2 regions of the Bartonella japonica genome follow, and region 1 is predicted to be linked to the other one. Evidence: predicted binding sites of a transcription regulator. Region 1 holds the regulator's gene; the other holds the start of a gene.
What was found. Region 1 encodes HrcA, which represses chaperone genes, less so after heat shock. Its sites were predicted from a motif close to GTTAGCACTCNCNNNNNGNGAGTGCTAAC; they were not measured.
Positions count from the first base shown of each region.

Region 2: the regulator HrcA is predicted to act here: its motif matches at 4,344-4,372, upstream of groES (co-chaperone GroES).

Region 1 covers NZ_JBEPLT010000001.1:267,646-274,425, forward strand. The annotation lists gene ABID39_RS01160 (multidrug effflux MFS transporter) at 1-639, shown strand, start outside; gene ABID39_RS01165 (hypothetical protein) at 796-1,059, shown strand; gene hemW (radical SAM family heme chaperone HemW) at 1,796-2,995, opposite strand; gene rdgB (RdgB/HAM1 family non-canonical purine NTP pyrophosphatase) at 2,992-3,639, opposite strand; gene hrcA (heat-inducible transcriptional repressor HrcA) at 3,955-5,025, shown strand; gene grpE (nucleotide exchange factor GrpE) at 5,150-5,812, shown strand; gene thpR (RNA 2',3'-cyclic phosphodiesterase) at 5,916-6,455, opposite strand.
Region 2 covers NZ_JBEPLT010000018.1:3,827-10,606, forward strand. The annotation lists gene ABID39_RS06835 (peroxiredoxin) at 1-70, opposite strand, end outside; gene ABID39_RS06840 (alpha-D-glucose phosphate-specific phosphoglucomutase) at 284-1,909, shown strand; gene ABID39_RS06845 (hypothetical protein) at 2,099-2,341, shown strand; gene fumC (class II fumarate hydratase) at 2,810-4,198, opposite strand; gene groES (co-chaperone GroES) at 4,420-4,716, shown strand; gene groL (chaperonin GroEL) at 4,774-6,417, shown strand; partial or broken gene ABID39_RS06865 (hypothetical protein) at 6,541-6,780, shown strand, end outside.

The DNA of each region.
Region 1 (6,780 bases):
ATAAAACGTCAATCTTTTACTCCTGTAGGAATCATGAAGAGCAGTTTAGGTGTTTTTAGAAACAAACAGTTTATCTTTTATGCTCTGATTCCCTGTTTTGCATATGCAACTTATTTTGCTTACATTGTAGAGTCACCTTTTTTTCTCACAGCTTTGGGCATATCAACTTTCTATATTGGTTATAGTTACATTGGTGTTTCTTTAACTTATGTTCTAGGTAACCTAGTAGCGCGAAGATTTCTTAAACGAGAATCTATGGAACGTACTATTCGGCGTGGATATGTTATTTTTGTTATGGGGGGAATATTGTTTGCTCTACAAATTTATGTAAGTCCGTGGCCGCTTGTAACGAGTTTAAGTGCTATTTCTCTTCTTACTTTTGGCAATGGTTTTTTATTACCATTAGGAACAGCATTGGCTATTTCTTCACATCCACAAGCTGCTGGAGCAGTATCTGGTGTTATGGGAGCTTTGCAATTAGGAAGTGCTGCGCTAAGTTCTGCAGTTATCGGGAAAATATCCGGACACAACCCATGGGGTGTCGCTATTTTATTGGCGACATGCTGTATCGTGGGTTTTATAATTTATATTCGAAAAGCAAATTATTTTATGATCTTGGAAAAAAATCAAGTTAAATAATCAGATTAGGGGGGAAGTTATGCTTAAAAATATTGATGTTACTTTGCTCGATAGCGGATATCAGAATCAAATTCATTTTTTCCTCGAGTACGTTATACATCATTGAGCATATTAAAAATCTGACAGATGCTCGAGTAGAATATCGAGTAGAATATATTGAGATTGATTATCGGAAGGGTTCGTTTAACCCCGTGGACAATGTGGGTTGAATGGCGTTGTGCCTCTAATGATTATGGTTCAGCTATTATGTGTATGTGCGTTGTGCCGGATGCTAAGCTTTTTCTTATTGCACATCCACATAATATTAATCGGTCGGATATCTGGGAATTAAAGAATTTAGGGGTTACACTCTTACGATTATGCCTCAATAAAATGATATCGAGTCTACATTTGTATTTTGTCACTATGCTATTTCTTTAGGGTTGTCTACGAATATTAATATTACGAGAGTGAACCAAGTAGATGAAAATTATTTATGAAGTATAACAATAGAAGCAGTTAATTGTGGAGCTAGCTTTCATATTTGGTTGCTTCTAAGGGAGGCTTTTCTTGTCCCAAGAAGCAAAATTCTCTCCTTCTCACATACAAATAATAACGCTTGATAATCCTTTAAAAATGGTGTCACCAGCTCATTAGCTAAAGATTCTATCTCTATTAGAGGGAATACAAAAATCTTAAAAATTTTAAGGAAGTTACAGTAATATAGATTTGCGAAATTATTAAGTTCAGTAAGTTATAGTATTTTTTTACGTTTTTTAAAATTGAAATAAAACGTTTTTAATATAAGTTGAAAGAGAATTATTTCAGTTTTTTGTCTTAAAAGACTAAATTAAGGCGATGAAAATGTTGTTTTTGCTATGTTGAAAATATTTTCTTGTTAAATATAGTAATACCTTGATTGTTGTATGAGATCATGAGTTGTTTAGAATAGAGGATGATATAATGGCGATGTACAGCTTGTATCTCAACAAATGCCAAGGGTAGTGTATAATGGACAGGATATTATATTCTAAAGTTTCTGTATAAAAATAAATTTTTTGAGAGATGTTTTTTCAAGAGGAAGTGATTATTTTTGCAAAAACACCTTTACGGCAAATTAAAAACCGTAAAGATTACATTACAATTGATATGGTGGTAGATAAGAATCATAGAGATTTTAGTTTGCCAATTGGCTGATGATGTGATCAAGCAGAATTCGTCCTTTGCTTGTTGCTTTTAAGCGCTGGTTTCCTGACATTTTCAAGAGTCCTTGTTTTTGTAAGTTAATAAGTTTTTCTATTGGTAATCTTTTGGGGTTTAAGATTTCATAACGCGAAAGATCTAAACCTTCGCAAAGACGCAAGCCCATGAGGAGCATTTCATTTGCTTGTTGCTTAGTGGTTAATTGTTCTGTTTCAACACAGCCATGTCCTATAGTTTCTACCAATTCGAGCCAATGTTCGGGATATTTTTCATTTATTGTGACATAACGTTCACGGTGTTCGATCGGAGAAGAGGATGATTTTGAAGAAACAGAGGAATGATTCGGTGAGTGCTCAATAAAGCGACCGTGGGCTCCTGGACCAAAACCCGCATATTCATGATAACGCCAATAGAGAAGATTGTGTGCTGATTCAGCACCAGGAATTGCATGATTTGAGATTTCATAAGCGGGAAGTCCATGCTGTGCAGTTATTTCTTGAGTAAGATGATACATGTCTGCTGCGAGTTCTGAAGTGGGAAGGATAAGCCTTCCTGCGGCATAAAGCCGTTTAAAAGCTGTTCCTTCTTCGATAGTCAGTTGGTAAAGAGAAAGGTGGTCTGCAGCCAATTCAATTGCTTGAAAAAGTTCGTATTTCCATTGTTCGAGTGTTTGTTCGGGACGGGCATAGATTAAGTCAAAAGATAAACGGGGAAAAATCTCCCGCGCTAAAGCAATAGCGTGAAGAGCTTGTTTTACATCGTGGAGACGGCCAAGTTGTCGCAGTGCTTTATCATTGAGTGCTTGTACACCGAGGGACAAACGGTTAACGCCTGCTGCACGATATCCACGAAAGCGTTCTGCTTCCACACTTGATGGGTTTGCTTCCAGCGTAATTTCAACTTTATTATCAACTGTCCACTTTTTTGCAAGTGTTTGCAACAAGGCATCAACAGTCTGAGGTGTCATAAGAGAAGGTGTTCCTCCACCAATAAAAATACTCGTAATATGGCGTGGACCTATTTTATGATACTGTGTTTCTATTTCGCGTTTAAAGGCGGTTACAAAACGTGGTTGATCAACGCCATGGACACGAACATGTGAGTTAAAATCACAATAAGGACATTTTGCAGCGCAAAAGGGCCAATGAATGTAAATACCAAAAGGTTCATTCATGACAGTGTCAAAAGGTTTTCTGCTAAAAGTTTGAAAGCACGTGCACGATGTGAAAGAGGTGTTTTATCATTGAGTTTCCATCCATGTTTTTGCTCTGTCGACATTTCGCCAAAGGTGTTGACATATCCATCTGGTAAAAAAATTGGATCAAAACCAAAACCTTTGTTTCCACGTGGAGGCCAAACGAATATACCTTCAACGCTGCCGTGGAAATAATCTGCATGAGCATCGGGCCATGCAATACAGATGACTGATATAAAACGGCATTTTCGTTGGCTTTTTTCATGAGCTCCAATTTTTTGGAGTTCATCTTCTATTTTTTGCATTGCTTTTGGAAAGTCACGTGTTCCATCGGGTTGAACTGCCCAATCAGCTGTATAAACGCCTGGCGCTCCATTCAACGCATCTACTTCCAAGCCTGAATCATCAGAAAGAGCAGGAATTCCTGTATTTTTTGCTGCTGAAAAAGCTTTTATGTAGGCATTTTCTTCAAATGTTATTCCTGTTTCTTGTGGTTCTGGCAATCCGAGCTCTTTTGCTGATTGGATTGTTAAACCGAAAGGAGAGACCAAAGTGGTAATTTCATGCAATTTACCGGTGTTATGTGTAGCAATGACGAGTTTTTTGTCTGTTATGCTTCTCATATACATTTCTCCAGAAATGAAAGGGGGTCTATACTAAAAAACCAGCTTAAACATTCAATACGGGTTTTGCCAGATTTTATGTAATACAATCTTTGCAATTTTTTTGGATATTGATTGATATTTCACTTAAATGAAACCTTTCATATTTTGTAAGGAAAATAATTGAAAAGATATATACGTGGTTCTTTGTCTTTGATGATAGCATTTTTTATGATAAATACATAATATGCTTTCGCACTGCTTTAGATTATTTGACCGTACCTTGGCAGAACTTATATAAGAAGAGAGTATTTTTAAAGTAGTGAAATAATTATAATGAAGTATAGACCTATTGACGATGCACTAAAATATCTTGATAAACGTTCACGTGATATTTTTCGCCATATTGTTGAGGCTTATCTTAATGATGGTGAACCTGTGGGTTCACGAAATCTTTCACGGCTTTTGCAACAGACATTATCACCTGCGACAATTCGTAATGTCATGAGTGATCTCGAACATCTCGGTTTGATTTATGCTCCTCATGTATCTGCTGGGCGTATGCCTACACAATCAGGCTTACGATTTTTTGTTGATGCATTTATGGAAGCCGGTGAATTGCCAAATGAAGAACGCGAAAATATTGCAATACAAGTCAAGGAAGCTGGCCATGCGCAGTCAGTAGAACATTTTTTCATTCAGGCAAGCCGAGTTCTTTCAGATCTTTCACGTGGGGCAGGGCTTGTTTTAGCAGCAAAACACGAAGGAACATTGAAGCATATTGAATTTGTACGCCTTGATGGAGAACATGCTCTTGCTGTCTTAGTGACTCAACAAGGTGAGGTTGAAAACCGTATTATTCATTTACCAGAAGGGGTTACCCATGCACAATTGACAGAGGCAACGAATTTTCTCAATGCCCATATTCAGGGGCGTACGTTGAGTGAAGCTAAAGAAGAAATTGCACGTTTATGCTCAGAAACACGCGCTGCACTCGATCATTTGTCTCATCATCTTGTTGAAACAGGATTAGCTCTTTGGGGTGGAGAAGATGCTGATCATAAAATACACCTTATTGTACGTGGGCGAAGTAATTTACTTGAAGATGTGAAGGTAGAAGAGGATTTAGAGCGTCTACGACACTTGTTTGATGATTTAGAAACACGTGAAAGTATGGCGCAGTTACTTGATTTAGCAGATGAAGGGTCTGGAGTTCGTATTTTTATTGGTTCGGAAAATAAGTTATTTTCACTTTCTGGTTCTTCTTTAGTGGTTGCGCCTTATCGTGATTCAAAGCAAAGAGTCATTGGTGCTTTAGGAGTTATTGGTCCTACACGCCTTAATTATGCGAGAATTGTTCCCATGGTTGATTACACCGCTCAACTTGTGTCACAACTCTTGCGTTAAAATGATAAGGTAGATATTTATCCTATAGATATGCATTCTATTAAAATACGTAAAGCCCCCTTGATTTTTGTATCTAAAATTTCAATATCGAGAATAACAAATCTTATGAAGGAATAGAATTTTTATGTCTGATGAAAAAAACAAATTTACTGACGCTTCATTTGAAAATTGCGATTTGAAAAATCCAGCTGATCGTGATGCGCTTAAACAGGCTGCTGATGAATTTTTAAAAACACGTGAAGCAGAGGCACGTGCAGAAGTTGAAGAAGAAGGCAATGAGTCTATTGATCCTTTAACTGCTTTGCAGGCTGAAAATAAAGAATTAAAAGATCAACTTTTACGTCTTGCTGCAGATATGGAAAATCTTCGACGTCGTACTGCGCGTGATGTGGCGGATGCGAAGACCTATTCAATCGCTAATTTTGCACGGGATATGTTATCTGTTTCTGATAATCTTAATCGTGCTTTGGAAGCTATTCCAGAAGAGGAAAAAGAGAATGATTCTGGCTTGAAAACATTAGCTGAGGGTGTGGAAATGACGGAGCGTGCAATGATGGCAGCTCTAGAGCGCCATGGAGTGCAAAAAATTTACCCAGAAGGGCAAAAATTTGATCCTCATTTTCATCAAGCAATGTTTGAAATCCCTAATTCCGAGGTACCAGATAATACCGTTCAGCAAGTTGTTCAGGCGGGTTATATTATCGGTGAACGTGTTTTGCGTCCCGCTATAGTTGGTGTCGCCAAAGGGGGAATGAAAGAATCTTCTGTCGCGTCTGATTCTGCTTGAAATATACAATAGCGATACGAACGCAAAAATATAACATCACAACAACTCAATTTTATGAGCTATTTGACTAAAGGGAATTATAAAGGGTTGTTACGGCACCCTTTTATCTTTGAAGTTTCCAGTTCCCTTTTACAATATATGAGGCATAACTTAAGGGAGATGGCGATAATAATAAAACAAAATGATCAATCTCAAAAGGAGGAAATAAAAAATTACCTCGAGAAAAGAGATAAGAAGAAAGATCATCAGGCTTAATATTAAGCAGTCGTGCAAGAGTAATATGCGGAATAAATTGTTTTTTATCAGGGGGTAACCCTAAGCTGTTTCGAATATATTGCATTTTTTCGTGTAAAAGATTGAGGCTTTCACAAGGTTCAATGCGGACAACAAGAGAATATGGAATATTTTTTGAACTAAAAACTTCAAAACCTTTTGTTCGTAATACAAAAGGAGGGAGTTTTATCGTATCAAAGGCACATATAAGTTTATCAGCTACAGCGCTTTCAACTTCACCAAAAAAAGATAAAGTGACATGAAAATTTTTCGGATTAATCCATTGTGCATTTGGTAAACCATTTTGTAGCGATGTGAGCGCTTCTGTTATTTGTTGAGGAGTTTGAAGAGCACTAAACAAACGATACATGATATCTCCTTAGAGTGAAAAGATGCTAACGCAAACATAATGGTGAACGAGTTGAAAATGCAGTGTACCATTACAGGTAAGGCAATCATGCAGAAAAATAATATCTAAAAAATATTTTGCTCTATAATGATGAATTGAATTCACAAAGCTTATGAATCTTAAAAAAATAGTTATGATGCACTAAAAGTTGTATTTTTAGGTGTTACTTCACAAGAATATGCAGAAAAGGTTGATTATAATTTTATCTATAAACATCATAAATACAGTTTAAGATGAAGAAAGTTGATGAATTTCTCATTGTGAGGTCTTTTTACTTTTTCTAAAT
Region 2 (6,780 bases), on a different contig from region 1:
TATCTCCGCCTATTGATTCATCATGGATACGCGTATGGAAAGTCGCGTTGGGAACTGTTTTTCTCATCATAGTATGCTCCTATCTTTATTAAAATTGCATTTTCAAACAGCCTTTATATTTAAAAGCATATTTAAGAGGAAATAAACCTTCTTCTTTCGTTGAAGTGTACAAATATTTCATTGTTGCATTAAGCAGAATTAATAGTCGACTTTAACCACTATTCATCTTAAAGTTAAGTAGAATAATATAAATTAAGTAGAATAATATAAAGGCATTTTTACGATGATAAAGACAGTTTTAACCACGGCTTTTGAGGATCAAAAACCGGGGACGTCTGGTTTACGTAAAAAAGTGTCGATTTTTCAACAGCCTCATTATGTTGAAAATTTTATACAGTCCCTTTTTAATAATATTGGATCTCTTGAAGGAAAATTACTGATTCTTGGGGGTGATGGACGCTATTTTAACCGTACTCTTCTGCAGATTGTGTTGAAAATGGCGGCAGCTCATGGTGTTGCTTGTGTTAAAGTAGGAAGAGGGGGTATTCTTTCCACTCCTGCTGTTTCGCATCTTATTCGCAAATATCATGCTCATGGTGGACTTATTCTTTCGGCAAGTCACAATCCTGGTGGTTTCAATGGGGATTGTGGGATCAAATACAATATTTCTAATGGTGGACCTGCTCCCGATTCTTTGTGTGAAGCTATTTTTGCAACCTCACAAGGTCTTTCTTGTTATAAAATTTTTGAGTCTCCAGATATTGATTTAGAGAAAGAAAGCTCATCTTTTATAGGATCTATGCGGGTTGATATCATTGATCCTGTTGCAGATTATGTCGCTTTGATGCAGGAAATATTTGACTTTGATTGCATTGCTAAAGCCGTAACAGAAGGCCTTACTTTACGATTTGATGCATTGCATGCGGTAACAGGACCATATGCCCATGAAATTTTTGAGAAATGTTTAGGATTTTCTGAAGGAACGGTGGTCAATGGGACGCCCTTACCAGATTTTGGAGGAGGGCATCCTGATCCTAATTTGGTTTATGCTAAGGGGCTTTATGATTTGTTAATGTCAGATCAAGGGCCTGATCTTGGAGCGGCGTCTGATGGTGATGGGGATCGTAATTTCATTATTGGCCGTAAGCAGTTTATCACACCTTCTGATTCTTTGGCTATTATGGTTGAACATGCACACCTGATTAAAGGGTATCGTCAAGGTATTGTGGGGATTGCTCGCTCTATGCCAACAGCACGTGCAGTGGATCTGGTTGCTGAGAAAAAAGGATTAAATTGTTTTGAAACACCAACGGGGTGGAAGTTTTTTGGATCGCTTTTGGATGCTGGAAAAGTAACCTTTTGTGGTGAAGAAAGTTTTGGAACAGGCTCTCACCATATCCGCGAAAAGGACGGTTTATGGGCTGTGTTATTTTGGTTAAACCTTTTAGCTGTGACAGGGAAAACTGTTGCACAAATCGTTCAACACCATTGGAGTCAATATGGACGTTTTTACACGTTACGTTATGATTATGAGGAAGTGGAAACATCAAAAGCTTATGCGATCATCGAACAATTGCGTACACATTTACCCCAAACGGGCACGCAAATTTCTGGATTTCGTGTCGAAAAAGCAGATGATTTTATCTATTGCGATCCTGTTGATCAAAGCATAAGCACAAAGCAAGGTATTCGTATTTTTTTCGAAAATGGAGCACGGTTTGTGGTGCGTTTATCAGGGACAGGAACGGTGGGAGCAACTTTACGGCTTTATTTTGAGCAGTATGAAGGGGATTCACGCAAACATCATCAAGCGCCGCAAGAAGTTCTCCAACCTTTACAAAAGGCGATACTGAAATTGTTGAATCTACAACAGCAATTAGGTCGTGAACATCCCGATATTATTACATAAAGCATTTTTATATTACATAAGGCATTTTTTAGCGTTGGCGATGTGGTTAAATATACACGTGTCTGATTAAAAAGGATCGTCAGCTATTGTGTAGAGCTCTGTCAACAGCGTGTGCTATGGATCTGGTCGCTGAGAAAAAGGGTAAATTGTTTTGAAACACCAACGGGGTAGACGTTTTGGGGATTGCTTTTGGATTCTGGAAAAGTAATCTTTTGTAGTGAAGAAAGTTTTGGAACAGGCTCTCACTATATCTGCGAAAAAGTTTGCACATCTCATCATATCCGCGAAAAGGATAGTTTATGGGTTGTGTTATTTTGGTTAAATCTCTTTGCGATGATAGGGAAAATAGTTGCAATTGTTCAATACCATTGGCGTGGATATGGGCGTTTTTACGCGTTATGTTATGATTACGGGGGAGTGTTGCAATCTTGATTATGAGGGAATAAAGACGCCGAATCTTGTATGATTACAGTTGTAGTTGTGTGTGCATTTACCTCAAGTAGGCACGCAAATTTCTAGATTTTGCATTGAAAAGTAGATGATTTTACCTATTGTGATCTTTTTGATCAGAGCATGAGCACAAAGCAAAGTATCCGTATTTTTTCGAGAATAGAGCACGGTTCGTGGTGCGTTTATTGGGGGAAGGAATGGTGAGAGCAATTTTACAGCTTTATTCTGAGCGATATGCAAGCTCTCTGCATGAATATGTTTAAGATTCCGTAATATGTCTAGAAATTCTCTCTGTTTTGCATGCAGTGGTATTCCACTTATCTTTGTAAAAGAAGAGCACAAATTGTTTCATGCACAAGAACAATCGGACCGCGGAATGGTCCGATATTTTTAAGCTCTGTCTTCAAGAAATCTTGTCTTCAAGAAATCTATTGTGCGTTGTTTATGCGCTTATTGAGGGTGGATCATCTTTTTAGGATCAACCAGCCGGTCATAATCTTCTCCGGAAACTCCCGCTTTTAATGCTTCAACGCGTAAAGTTGTATCATTTTTATGCGCTGCTTTGGCAATTTCGGCAGCTTTTTCATAGCCAATTTCCGGCGCAAGTGCTGTCACAAGCATTAAAGAGCGCTCCATGAGAGAATGAATATGGATTCGATTAGCACTTAAGCCTTGAAGGCAGTGGAGATCAAAAGAACGCATGCAATCACCAAGAAGCGTAATGGATTGCAAAACATTATAACCAATAACAGGTTTATAAACATTGAGCTCAAAATGCCCTTGGCTTGCCGCAAATGTCACACTGGTGTGGTTGCCAAAGACTTGGCAGGCAACCATTGTCATTGCTTCACATTGAGTAGGATTAACCTTGCCTGGCATAATAGAAGATCCTGGTTCATTTTCAGGCAAGCTTAGTTCTCCTAATCCTGAACGTGGTCCCGATCCTAAAAACCGAATGTCATTGGCGATTTTAAATAAATCGGCAGCTAATGCATTGAGACTTCCATGGAAATGTGCAAGGGCACCATGATGGGCAAGTGCCTCAAATTTATTGCTGGCAGTCTTAAAGCTTATCCCTGTGAAGTCGCTGATTGTTTGTGCAAAGGCAACATCAAAACCTTTCGGCGCATTGAGTCCTGTTCCAACTGCTGTTCCTCCTTGGGCAAGCATTTGTACATCGAGAAGTGCCGTTTCGATACGTTGGCGATTGGCTTCTAATGCGGCGCGGTAGCCTGAAAATTCTTGTGCTAAAGTTAAAGGAGTTGCATCTTGCGTGTGGGTTCGTCCGATTTTAATAATATCGGAAAATTCTTCTTCTTTTTTTCTTAAAGTGGAAATCAGGGCTTCAAGAATAGGAAATAAATGTTGGTATGTTTGCAGTGTGGTGGCAATGTGAAGCGCTGTGGGAAAAGAATCGTTTGATGATTGGCTCATATTGACATGGTCATTGGGATGAACAGGTGTTTTACTGCCTAGTTTTCCTCCCAAAAGCATGCAGGCATGGTTGGCGATCACTTCATTGACATTCATATTGCTTTGCGTGCCAGAACCCGTTTGCCAAACAGAAAGGGGAAAATGCGTATCGAAGGCACCTGAGAGCACTTCGTCAGCTGCTGTAATAATTGCTTGCCCGATGTTTTGTGGGAGCTTTCCTTTTTCCATATTAACAACAGCTGCAGCCTTTTTAATAAGACTTAAGGCATAAATGATGGTAAGGGGTTGTTTTTCACTGCCAATATTAAAATTATGCAGAGAACGTTCAGTTTGTGCACCCCAATAACGGTCTTTACGTACCGAAATAGTTCCAAAGCTATCCGTTTCCTGTCGTGTTTCAACCATGTTAAGATCCTTTTATGTTCACGGGTTAATAAAAGATAGATAACGCAAAATAGAAAAAAGAGGCAAGACTTTGTAGTTTCAAGAGATAAATTATTTTAGTGCAATCCTTGACATTGAGAAGTAGGGCCTTTATATCTTAGGAGGTTTTAGCACTCGTTGTTAGAGAGTGCTAGCAAGAACTTAAGATTAATTCGGTTATATTAAGTTTTAAGGATTTAAACATGGCTAATATACAATTCCGCCCACTTCACGATCGTGTCGTTGTTCGTCGGGTTGAATCTGAAAGTAAAACTGCTGGTGGGATAATCATCCCTGATACAGCAAAAGAAAAACCTCAAGAAGGTGAAATTATTGCTGTTGGTAATGGCGCTCTCGATGATAACGGAAAGCGCGTGCCTTTAGAAGTCAAAACAGGGGATCGTATCTTGTTTGGGAAATGGTCTGGAACCGAAGTGAAGATTAATGGGGAAGACCTCTTAATCATGAAAGAATCTGACATTATGGGAATTTTGGGCTAATTTAGTCTTTCAATTTTTCATTTTGTATTATTTGAGATAACTCCAAGGAGAAATTAAATGGCTGCTAAAGAAGTCAAGTTTGGCCGTGAAGCGCGTGAGCGTTTATTGCGCGGTGTCGATATCCTTGCTAACGCTGTTAAGGTAACTTTGGGCCCTAAAGGTCGTAATGTAGTGATCGATAAATCATTTGGTGCTCCTCGCATCACAAAAGATGGTGTATCTGTTGCAAAGGAAATCGAACTCGAAGATAAGTTTGAAAATATGGGCGCACAAATGTTGCGCGAAGTTGCTTCCAAAACGAATGATATTGCTGGTGATGGAACAACAACTGCAACTGTTTTGGGACAAGCTATCGTACAAGAAGGCGTAAAAGCTGTTGCTGCGGGCATGAACCCAATGGATCTTAAACGTGGGATCGATGCTGCTGTTGATGAAGTGGTCGCAAATCTCTTCAAAAAAGCAAAAAAAATCCAAACTTCAGCAGAAATTGCACAAGTGGGAACTATTTCCGCTAATGGCGCTGAAGAAATCGGTAAGATGATTGCTGATGCCATGGAAAAAGTTGGCAATGAAGGTGTCATTACCGTGGAAGAAGCAAAAACTGCTGAAACGGAACTCGAAGTTGTGGAAGGAATGCAGTTCGATCGTGGATATCTTTCTCCTTACTTTGTCACAAATGCTGATAAAATGGTGGCTGATCTCGACGATCCTTACATCCTCATTCATGAAAAGAAATTGTCTAATTTACAATCTCTTCTTCCAGTGCTTGAAGCTGTTGTTCAATCTGGCAAACCGCTTCTTATTATTGCTGAAGATGTGGAAGGCGAAGCTTTGGCAACGCTCGTTGTCAATAAGTTGCGCGGTGGTTTGAAAATTGCTGCTGTGAAAGCTCCAGGATTTGGTGATCGTCGTAAAGCAATGCTTGAGGATATTGCAATCTTGACATCCGGTCAGGTTATTTCTGAAGATGTTGGCATTAAACTTGAAAATGTCACTTTGGATATGCTGGGACGTGCAAAGAAAGTCAATATTTCTAAAGAAAACACAACGATTATTGATGGTGCTGGACAAAAGGCTGAAATTAATGCACGCGTAAGCCAAATTAAAGCGCAGATTGAAGAAACCACTTCTGACTATGACCGAGAAAAATTGCAAGAAAGACTTGCTAAACTTGCTGGAGGTGTCGCTGTTATTCGTGTTGGTGGTGCTACAGAAGTTGAAGTGAAAGAAAAGAAAGACCGTGTTGATGATGCTTTGAATGCAACACGTGCTGCAGTTGAAGAAGGTATTGTTGCTGGTGGTGGGACTGCGTTGTTGCGTGCGGCAAGTGCTTTGACTGTTAAAGGAAACAACCCTGACCAAGAGGCAGGAATTAGTATCGTTCGTAGGGCTTTGCAAGCACCAGCGCGTCAAATTGCGACAAATGCTGGTGAAGAAGCAGCGATTATTGTTGGAAAGGTATTGGAAAATAATACGGATACCTTTGGTTACAACACTGCAACGGGTGAATTTGGTGATTTGATTGCTTTGGGAATTGTTGACCCTGTGAAGGTTGTGCGTTCTGCTCTTCAGAATGCTGCTTCTATTGCAAGCCTTCTTATCACAACAGAAGCTATGGTTGCAGAAACTCCAAAGAAAGATACTCCAATGCCTCCAATGCCTGGTGGCGGAATGGGTGGAATGGGCGGAATGGATTTCTAAGCCCTTTTATAAAGATAAAAGGAAACGGACCAATTTGGTCCGTTTTTTTTATGCGCTTTTCTATATTATAGATTTTCTTTGGCACCAAGCGGGGTATTTTCTATCGTTTGTCGGGCACAGTAAGCACCAGCGCGTCAAATTACGACAAATGCTGGTGAATCAAAAATTGTGACAAATGCTGGTGAAGAAGCAGCGATTATTGTTGGAAAGGTATTGGAAAATAATACGGATACCTTTGGTTACAACACTGCAACGGGTGAATTTGGTGATTTGATTGCTTTGGGAATTGTTGACCCTGTGAAGGTTGTGCGTTCTGCTCTTCAGAATATTTCTTTTATTGCAAGCCTTCTTATCACAACAGAA